One region of the Streptomyces sp. V2I9 genome, then DNA from elsewhere that is predicted to be linked to it. Evidence: predicted binding sites of a transcription regulator. Region 1 holds the regulator's gene; the other holds the start of a gene.
The links. The regulator HspR, encoded in region 1, represses chaperone genes until heat shock. The targets are predictions, from matches to a motif close to TTGAGNNNNNNNNNCTCAA.
Positions count from the first base shown of each region.

Region 2: a site for HspR is predicted at 1,364-1,382, ahead of lon (endopeptidase La). Genes of this name have one in related genera too.

Region 1 covers NZ_JAUSZJ010000002.1:3,552,258-3,556,921, reverse strand. The annotation lists gene QFZ71_RS15620 (helix-turn-helix transcriptional regulator) at 1-393, shown strand, start outside; partial or broken gene QFZ71_RS15615 (LuxR C-terminal-related transcriptional regulator) at 611-814, shown strand; gene QFZ71_RS15610 (hypothetical protein) at 874-1,398, shown strand; gene QFZ71_RS15605 (heat shock protein transcriptional repressor HspR) at 1,516-1,968, opposite strand; gene dnaJ (molecular chaperone DnaJ) at 1,970-3,157, opposite strand; gene grpE (nucleotide exchange factor GrpE) at 3,251-3,901, opposite strand; gene dnaK (molecular chaperone DnaK) at 3,898-4,664, opposite strand, start outside.
Region 2 covers NZ_JAUSZJ010000002.1:4,884,529-4,889,192, reverse strand. The annotation lists gene lon (endopeptidase La) at 1-1,341, opposite strand, end outside; gene QFZ71_RS21650 (spermidine synthase) at 1,653-2,372, shown strand; gene QFZ71_RS21645 (response regulator transcription factor) at 2,605-3,342, shown strand; gene QFZ71_RS21640 (HAMP domain-containing sensor histidine kinase) at 3,339-4,415, shown strand.

The DNA.
Region 1 (4,664 bases):
TTCGATGACACCGTCGCTTTCATACCGGCCACGGATGACCGCACCGTAGCCCTCGAACTGCGGCACCCCGGTATCGTGGAGTACCTGACCAAGGTCTTCGAGCAGTTCTGGCACCGCGCGGTTCCCCTCCAGGAGCAGATTCCGTACGAGTCCCCGTCCGACGGCATTTCCGGGGTGCGGCATTCCATCGCAAAGCTCCTTGTGGAAGGCCACGTCGACGAAGCGATCGCCCGCCGCCTCGGCATGAATGTCCGCACCTGCCGCTCCCACATCGCCAAACTCAGCGTCGCACTGGGCAGCAACAGCAGAGCCCAACTCGGTTACCTCATAGCACGGTCAGGAATTCTGGAGTCCGGACCGGACCCCGCGCTTCGCCCCACAACCCGGGCGTGACCGCACAGAGGGGGAGAGCACGGCCACGCCCAGGTCCGCCGGGGGAGTTCCCCGCTCTCCCGCCTCCTCCACCCTCACCCCACACCTGAGCCGGCACCACCCTCCCCTTGTTGCACTGCACGAAGCGGGGGCCACGCATGGTCATCGAGACGGAACAGGACACTCTCCGCACGGAACAGCCGAGTTGTGCGAGCCGGCGCTCCGGATGCACGGGGCGGTCACCCCGGTCCAGCGCAGCATCGCCCGCCTCCTCACCGAAGGCCACGTCGACGACGTCGTCGCCCGCAGGATGGGCATCGGCGTCCGCACCTGCCGCGCCCACATCACCACACGCATGCGGCCCCTCGGCGCCACCAGCCGCACCCACCTCGGCGCCCTCCTCATCGGCTCGGGCATCGTAGAGGCACGCCGGCACGGCTGATCCGCCGGCGCGGCGCTCCACAGGCGCGATCGGACGACTCCAAGGACCACGAAGCCCAGATGACCGACTCCACCCCCCTGCCGGCCGCCGTCGAGGACGACCACTTCGGGGCCATCCAGGTCGAACTCACCGGAGAGCGCGGCGAGACGATCGTCGTGAGCGGCGAGCGCATCCCGCGCGTCGTCCTCACCCGCGCCCCCGGCGCGATCGTCGACGACCACATCGCCATCGGCACCCGCGACCCCCGCCACCTCACCCTCACCGTGGACGGCGAGGAGGCGACGATCAAGCCCGGCAAGGGAAAGCTCCGCCGCCGTTCCTACCGGGTCGACGTCCGCTGCGCGGGCACGTCCTACCGGCTCGTGCCCGACTCGATCCCGAGCAGCCGGCTGCTCCGCGACGGCAAGCGCATCGGGGACTTCTCCTCGGGCGGCGACCGCCGGGTCCTGGCCGAATGGCGGGAGGGGGCCGCGGTGGAGCCGCTCGACGCGGCGATCGCCTACACGCTGGCGGCCGCCTTCGGCACCGGCGGTCAGCCGATGTGGATGATGCTGGTCGAGGCGGTCAGTGAACTCCTGCCGTAGAGGGGGCGGGCGCGTGTACGTGCACCGGGCGTCCGTGTACGTACACGCGAAAGGGGCCGGGAGCGCGTGCGATCCGCTCTCCCGGCCCCTCGTCCCGCCGTCGGCGGGCGAGCGGTGCTACTCCGTGGGCCGCTTCGGCTTCGGCCGCCAGACCACCAGCGCGCCGGTCTGCTGCACGTCCTGGTACGGCACCAGGTCACGGCGGTACGAGGCGTGCACCTGGGCCTCGCGCTGCTGCATGGCGACCGCCGCGCCGTCCACCGCCGCCGACAGCTCGGCGACGCGCTGCTGGAGTGCGGCGACCTGGTTCTCCAGCTCGATGATCCGCTTGATGCCCGCCAGGTTGATGCCCTCGTCCTGCGACAGCTGCTGCACGGTGCGCAGCAGCTCGATGTCGCGGGCCGAGTAGCGCCGCCCGCGCCCGGCCGTACGGTCCGGGGAGACCAGGCCGAGGCGGTCGTACTGGCGCAGCGTCTGGGGGTGGAGGCCCGAGAGCTGGGCCGCGATCGAGATCACGTACACCGGTGTCTCATCGGTCAGCTGGTACGGATTGCGTCGACGGCCGTCCATCTCAAGCTCCCTTCGCGGCCTGGAACAGTTCCGCCCGCGGGTCCTCGTCCGCGGTCGCCTTCCGGTAGGCCTCCAGGGCGTCCCTGGCCTCCTGGTCCAGTTCCCCGGGGACCGCGACCTCCACGGTGACCAGCAGGTCGCCGCGGGTGCCGTCCTTGCGCACCGCGCCCTTGCCACGGGCGCGCATCGTACGCCCGTTGGGGGTGCCGGGGGGAAGCTTCAGGGTGACCGGGGGGCCGCCGAGCGTGGGGACCTTGACCTCGCCGCCGAGCGTCGCCTCCGGGAAGGTGACGGGCACGGTGACCGTGAGGTTGTCGCCCTTGCGTCCGAAGACCGGGTGGGCGTCGACGTGGACGACGACGTAGAGGTCGCCGGCCGGGCCGCCTCGTTCGCCCGCGCCGCCCTTGCCGCGCAGCCTGATCCGCTGGCCGTCGGAGACGCCCGCCGGAATCCGCACCTGCATGGTGCGCGCCGACTTCGCCCGGCCGCTGCCCTTGCAGACGTCGCACGGGTCCTGGGCGATGAGGCCCCGGCCCTTGCAGTCCACACAGGGGTCGGTGAGCGAGAAGCCGCCGCCGCTGCCGCGCGAGACCTGGCCGGTGCCGACACAGGTCGGGCAGACCCGGGGGGTGCCGTTCTTGTCGCCGGTGCCGGAACACGCCTTGCAGGGCGCCTGGCTCGACATCCGCAGCGGGACCGTGGCCCCGTCGACCGCCTCGGTGAAGCTGAGCGTCACCTCGGACTCGATGTCCTGGCCGCGCTTGGGCTGGACGCGGGTGCCCGCGCCGCCGCGGTTGAACAGCCCGCCGAAGACGTCGCCGAGACCGCCTCCGCCGCCGAAGCCGCCGCCCGCGCCGCCCTGTCCGCCCGGTGCGCCCCCGCCGAAGAGGTCGCCCAGGTCGAAGTTGAAGTTGCCGCCCGCACCACCGGGGCCGGCCCGGAAGCCGCCGTTGCCGAAGAGGGCGCGCGCCTCGTCGTACTCCTTGCGCTTCTTGGGGTCGCCGAGGACGTCGTTCGCCTCGGAGATCTCCTTGAAGCGCTCCTCCGCCTTGGCGTCGCCCTTGTTGGCGTCCGGGTGGTTCTCGCGGGCGAGCTTCCGGTACGCCTTCTTGACCTCGGCGTCGGTGGCGTCCTTGGGGACGCCGAGAACCTTGTAGTAGTCCTTCTCGACGAAGTCCTTCGTGCTCATCGACGTCCCTCCTTCCGGACGATCGGCCGAGCGGCCGGCCCGTGGGCCGGCCGCCGGGCCGCGCGGTGGGCCCCGTGGTGGTCAGACGCGTCGTCAGACCTCCTCGGTGCCACCGCTCTCCTCGTCGTCGGTCTTCTCTTCCTTGGCCGCGGCGGGCGTGGCGCCCGGCTGCGGCTCGGCGACGGCCACCCGCGCGGGGCGGATGGTGCGCTCGCCGATGCGATACCCCGGCTGGAGGATCGCCACGCAGGTCGTCTCGGTGACGTCCGGCGCGTAGCTGTGCATCAGGGCCTCGTGGATCGTCGGGTCGAAGGACTCGCCCTCCTTGCCGAACTGCTGGAGGCCCAGCTTCGCCACGACGGTCTCCATCGACTCGGCGACCGACTTGAAGCCGCCGACGAGCTCGCCGTGTTCCCGCGCGCGGCCGATGTCGTCGAGCACGGGAAGGAGCTCGGACAGGAGGTTCGCGACGGCGATCTCCTTGACCGTGACCCGGTCCCGCTCCACGCGGCGGCGGTAGTTCTGGTACTCGGCCTGGAGCCGCTGGAGGTCCGCGGTGCGCTCGCCGAGCGCGCTGCGTGCCTGGTCCAGCTGGGCGGTCAGACCGACGGACTTGTCCGTGTCCCCGGCCGGGGCCGCCGCCTCCTCCTCGGAGGGGTCGGCGGCCTTCGGCTCGGCGTCATCAGGGGTGGCGCCGGAGGGGACGTCGGGCTTCTCCTCGAAGCCCGGAGTCTCCTCGGTCACGCCGCACCGCCCTTGGTGTCCTTCTCGTCGTCCACGATCTCGGCGTCGACGACGTCGTCATCGGCCTTGGCCTGACCGTCGCCCGGCGCCTCGGCACCCGGCGCCGCACCCTCGGCCTGGGCGTTGGCGTACATCGCCTGGCCCAGCTTCTGGGAGACGGCCGCGACCTTCTCGGTGGCCGTGCGGATCTCGGCGGAGTCCTCGCCCTTGAGCTTCTCCTTCAGCTCCTCGACCGCGGTCTCCACCTCCGTCTTGACGTCGGCGGGGACCTTGTCCTCGTTGTCCTTGAGGAACTTCTCCGTCTGGTAGACGAGCTGCTCGCCCTGGTTGCGCGACTCGGCGGCCTCGCGACGGGCGTGGTCCTCCTCCGCGTACTTCTCGGCCTCTTCGCGCATCCGGTTGACCTCGTCCTTCGGCAGCGAGGAGCCGCCGGTGACGGTCATCTTCTGCTCCTTGCCGGTGCCGAGGTCCTTGGCGGCGACGTGCATGATGCCGTTGGCGTCGATGTCGAAGGCGACCTCGATCTGCGGCACGCCGCGCGGGGCCGGCGGCAGACCGGTCAGCTCGAACATCCCGAGCTTCTTGTTGTACGCCGCGATCTCGCGCTCGCCCTGGTAGACCTGGATCTGGACGGACGGCTGGTTGTCCTCGGCCGTCGTGAAGATCTCGGACCGCTTGGTCGGGATCGTGGTGTTGCGCTCGATGAGCTTGGTCATGATCCCTCCCTTGGTCTCGATGCCGAGGGACAGCGGGGTGACGTCGA
Region 2 (4,664 bases), 1.3 Mb from region 1:
CGGGTCGCCCCGGAAGTCGGAGCCGACCTTGTCGATCTCGTCGAGCAGGACGACCGGGTTCATCGAACCGGCCTCCTTGATGGCCCGCACGATGCGTCCGGGGAGCGCGCCGACGTACGTACGCCGGTGACCGCGGATCTCCGCCTCGTCCCGGACGCCGCCGAGCGCGACGCGGACGAACTCACGGCCCATGGCGTGCGCGACGGACTCCCCGAGCGAGGTCTTGCCGACGCCGGGCGGGCCGACCAGGGCGAGGACCGCGCCGCCGCGCCGTCCGCCGACGACGCCGAGGCCCCGGTCGGCCCGGCGCTTGCGCACCGCGAGGTACTCGGTGATGCGCTCCTTCACGTCGTCGAGCCCGGCGTGCTCGGCGTCCAGGACCTCCCGGGCGCCGCGGATGTCGTAGGCGTCCTCGGTCCGCACGGTCCAGGGCAGTTCGAGGACGGTGTCCAGCCAGGTCCGGATCCAGGAGCCCTCGGGCGACTGGTCGCTGGAGCGCTCCAGCTTCTCGACCTCCTTGAGCGCGGCCTCGCGGACGTGCTCGGGCAGATCGGCGGCCTCGACGCGGGCCCGGTAGTCGTCGGACTCGCCTTCCGGGTCGCCGTTGAGCTCGGACAGCTCCTTGCGCACGGCGTCGAGCTGGCGGCGCAGCAGGAACTCCCGCTGCTGCTTGTCCACGCCGTCCTGGACGTCCTTGGCGATGGACTCGGCCACGTCCTGCTCGGCGAGGTGTTCGCCCAGCCACTGGATGGCGAGCTTCAGCCGGGCGACCGGGTCCACGGTCTCCAGCAGCTGGACCTTCTGGGCGGTGGTGAGGAACGGCGAGTATCCGCTGTTGTCGGCGAGCGCGGAGACGTCGTCGATCTGCTGGATGCGGTCCACGACCTGCCAGGCGCCGCGCTTCTTCAGCCAGGAGGTGGCGAGCGCCTTGTACTCCTTGACCAGCTCGGCGGCGGAGCCGGGCAGCGGATCGGGGGCGGCGGTGCGGAGCACGGTCCCCTCGACCCAGAGCGCACGGCCGGGGCCGCTGGTCCCGGCGCCGATGCGGACGCGGTCGCGGGCCCGGATGAGGGCGCCCGGATCGCCGTCCGAGAGGCGTCCGACCTGCTCCACGGTGCCGAGGACACCGGTCCCCGTGTACGTCCCGTCGATCCGCGGGACCAGCAGCACCTCGGGCTTTCCGCCACCGGGACGGGCGGCGGCCTGCGCGGCCTCGACGGCGGCGCGCACCTCGGCGTCGGACAGGTCGAGCGGCACCACCATGCCGGGCAGGACGACCTCGTCGTCGAGCGGCAGCACGGGCAGGTCGATCGGTGTGAACGCCTCGGACTCGTGAGTCATGATCTCCCCTTCGGCAGGCAAGTTGAGCTATGTGGACTCAATGCTGGTGAGTCGCCGAATGTTCCCCGACGGGTGTTCGCTCTGAGCGATCAGGACTCACGCGCCCCACCGACCACCACGGAGGCACCCTCCGATTACGGCAGCGCGGCAGGACGGCCGGATGTTCCCCGCCACGGTTCCCCACCGCACCGTCGCCCGCCGGAGGGAAGGGCCGTCGCCCGTCGGAGGGAAACGGACTGGCCCCCTCGTCCGGCCGCAGGCCAGGATGGGCGGGCCCCGACCGTCACGACCGGAGACCGGAGAGCCCCAGCATGTCCGCGACGACCGCCCCCGAACCGATGACAGCGCCGCCGGCCCGTTCCGATGAGGCTCCCGCCGTCCTGGACCGCCGCGAGGGCCCCTTCGGCGAGGTGGTGCTGCGGGGGCGCGGGAAGCACTTCGAGATCATCGCCAACGGGTGCTTCCTGATGGACACCTCCGACGGACGCTCGGAGCGGCTGCTGATCGACGCCGCGCTGGCGGCCCTGCCCGCCGGACGCGCCGCCCCCTCGGTGCTGATCGGTGGCCTGGGCGTCGGGTTCTCCCTGGTCCGGGCCGCCGAGGAGGAACGCTGGGGCCGGATCACGGTCGTGGAGCGGGAGCAGGCGATCGTGGACTGGCACCGGGACGGGCCGCTGGACCGGATCTCCGGAGCGGCGCTGGCCGACCCCCGGACCGCGATCCTGCGCACGGATCTCGTCGATCACCTCCGTACCGGCACGGAGCGTTACGACGCGCTCTGCCTGGACATCGACAACGGCCCCGACTGGACCGTCACGGAGGACAACGGGAATCTCTACTCCCCCGCCGGGCTGGCGCACTGCCACGACCGGCTGACTCCGGGCGGCGTGCTCGCCGTCTGGTCCGCGCAGCCGTCGCCGGCCTTCGAACAGGCGCTGCGGAATGCCGGGTTCAGCGGGGTTCGGACCGAAGAGGTGGCCGTTGCCCGAGGTGTGCCCGACGTGGTCCATCTCGCACTCCGGACCGCGTGAACCCCCTCCCCGTATCCACGCCCCCGGAGAAGGCCGGGGCCGACCGGCACCAGGGCGGTGATCCAGCCGCCCGGACGGCCCCGGCGCGCACCCCTGGGACAACACCCTGCGTAGCCGAGAGCCCTCCGCTGCCTTTACGCTGCTGACCGGCACAAGGGATCACCGACGAAATCCACGAGCGAGAACCGTGCCTCCGGGGTTGTTCCCCGCGAGAACGGGCAGGGGCGGGGCGATGGAACAGACACACACCACCCACAACGGCGTCGCGGCCACCCCGGGGGCTCAACGCCGGGTGCTGGTGGTCGAGGACGACGCGACGATCGTCGACGCCATTTCCGCCCGGCTGCGGGCGGAGGGCTTCCTGGTGCAGACCGCGCTGGACGGGCCCGCGGCCGTGGACGCGGCCGAGGCGTGGCAGCCCGACCTGATGGTGCTCGACATCATGCTTCCCGGCTTCGACGGCCTGGAGGTGTGCCGCCGGGTGCAGGCGTCGCGCCCGGTTCCGGTGCTGATGCTCACCGCACGCGACGACGAGACCGACATGCTGGTCGGGCTCGGGGTCGGCGCCGACGACTACATGACCAAACCGTTCTCCATGCGCGAGCTGGCCGCCCGGGTGCACGTGCTGCTGCGCCGCGTCGAGCGGGCCGCGCTGGCGGCGGTCACCCCGCGCAGCGGGATACTGCGCCTCGGCGAGCTGGAGATCGACCACGCCCAGCGCCGCGTCCGGGTCCGCACCGAGGACGTCCACCTCACGCCGACCGAGTTCGACCTGCTGGTCTGCCTCGCCAACACCCCGCGCGCGGTGCTCTCCCGCGAGCAGCTGCTGGCCGAGGTCTGGGACTGGGCGGACGCCTCCGGCACGCGTACGGTCGACAGCCACATCAAGGCGCTGCGCCGGAAGATCGGCGCGGAGCGCATCCGCACCGTACACGGCGTGGGCTACGCCCTGGAGACCCCCGCGCCATGACCTGGCCAGGGTCCGGACTGCGGCCCTTCTCGATCAAGGCCAAGCTCGGCACGCTCGTCGTGGTGTCGGTCTTCATCACCACCGGGCTGCTGATCGTCGCGCTGCGGACCCGTACGGAGTTCCGCTTCATCACGGTGTTCTCGGTGATCGCCACGCTGCTGATCACCCAGTTCGTGGCGCACGGCCTCACCGCGCCGCTGGACGAGATGAGAGCGGTGGCCCGGTCCATCTCGCACGGCGACTACACGCGCCGGGTGAGCGGCGCCGGGCGGCGGGACGAGCTGGGCGACCTGGCGCAGACGATCAACCGCATGGCGGACGATCTGGAGGCGGAGGACCGGCACCGCAAGGAGCTGGTCGCCAACGTCAGCCATGAGCTGCGCACCCCCATCGCGGCGCTGAGAGCCGTGCTGGAGAACGTGGTGGACGGGGTGTCCGCCGCCGATCCGGAGACCATGCGCACGGCGCTGAAGCAGACCGAGCGGCTCGGCCGGCTGGTCGAGACGCTGCTGGACCTGTCCCGGCTGGACAACGGCGTGGTGGAGCTCAAGGCCCGCCGTTTCGAGGTGTGGCCGTATCTGTCCGGCGTACTCAAGGAGGCCAATCTCGCCGCCTCGCAGCGACGCCTGTCGTCGGGATCGGGCAACCACTCGCGTACGGACGTCCACCTGCACCTGGACGTCTCGCCGTCGGACCTCACCGCGCACGCGGACGCGGAGCGGCTGCACCAGGTGGTCGCCAACCTCATCGACAACGCGGTCAAGCACAGCCCGCCGCACGGCCGGGTGACGGTGCGGGCCCGGCGCGGGCCCTACCCGGAATCGCTGGAGCTGGAGGTCGTCGACGAGGGGGCGGGCATCCCGGAGGCGGAGCGCCACCGGGTGTTCGAGCGATTCAACCGGGGGCAGGCACCGTCCCCGCAGGGGCCGGGCAGCGACGGCGGCACCGGACTGGGGCTGGCCATCGCCCGGTGGGCGGTCGATCTGCACGGCGGCCGGATCGGGGTGGCCGAATCCGTTCGGGGCTGCCGCATCCAGGTCACCCTTCCGGGAATCTCCGCCCCGCGCAGTTGACGACCTTGTTGACATAGGGTCGAACCGGAGGGGCACATTCATCCGTGTCCAGCCAGTAGCGGATCTCCGGGGTGACGGTCGCAGGACCGTCACCCCCGGTCCGCGTCCCCGAAGTGCAGTGGAACCTCGCTTGTTTCCCGCCATTTCCTGCGCCGAAACCCGCCCTTCGATGTGATGTGCACGACGAAGCACCGGCCCGGTCTGCAAGGAACGGTTCAGGGGGCGTAGCCTTGATTTCCGCTGTCCATC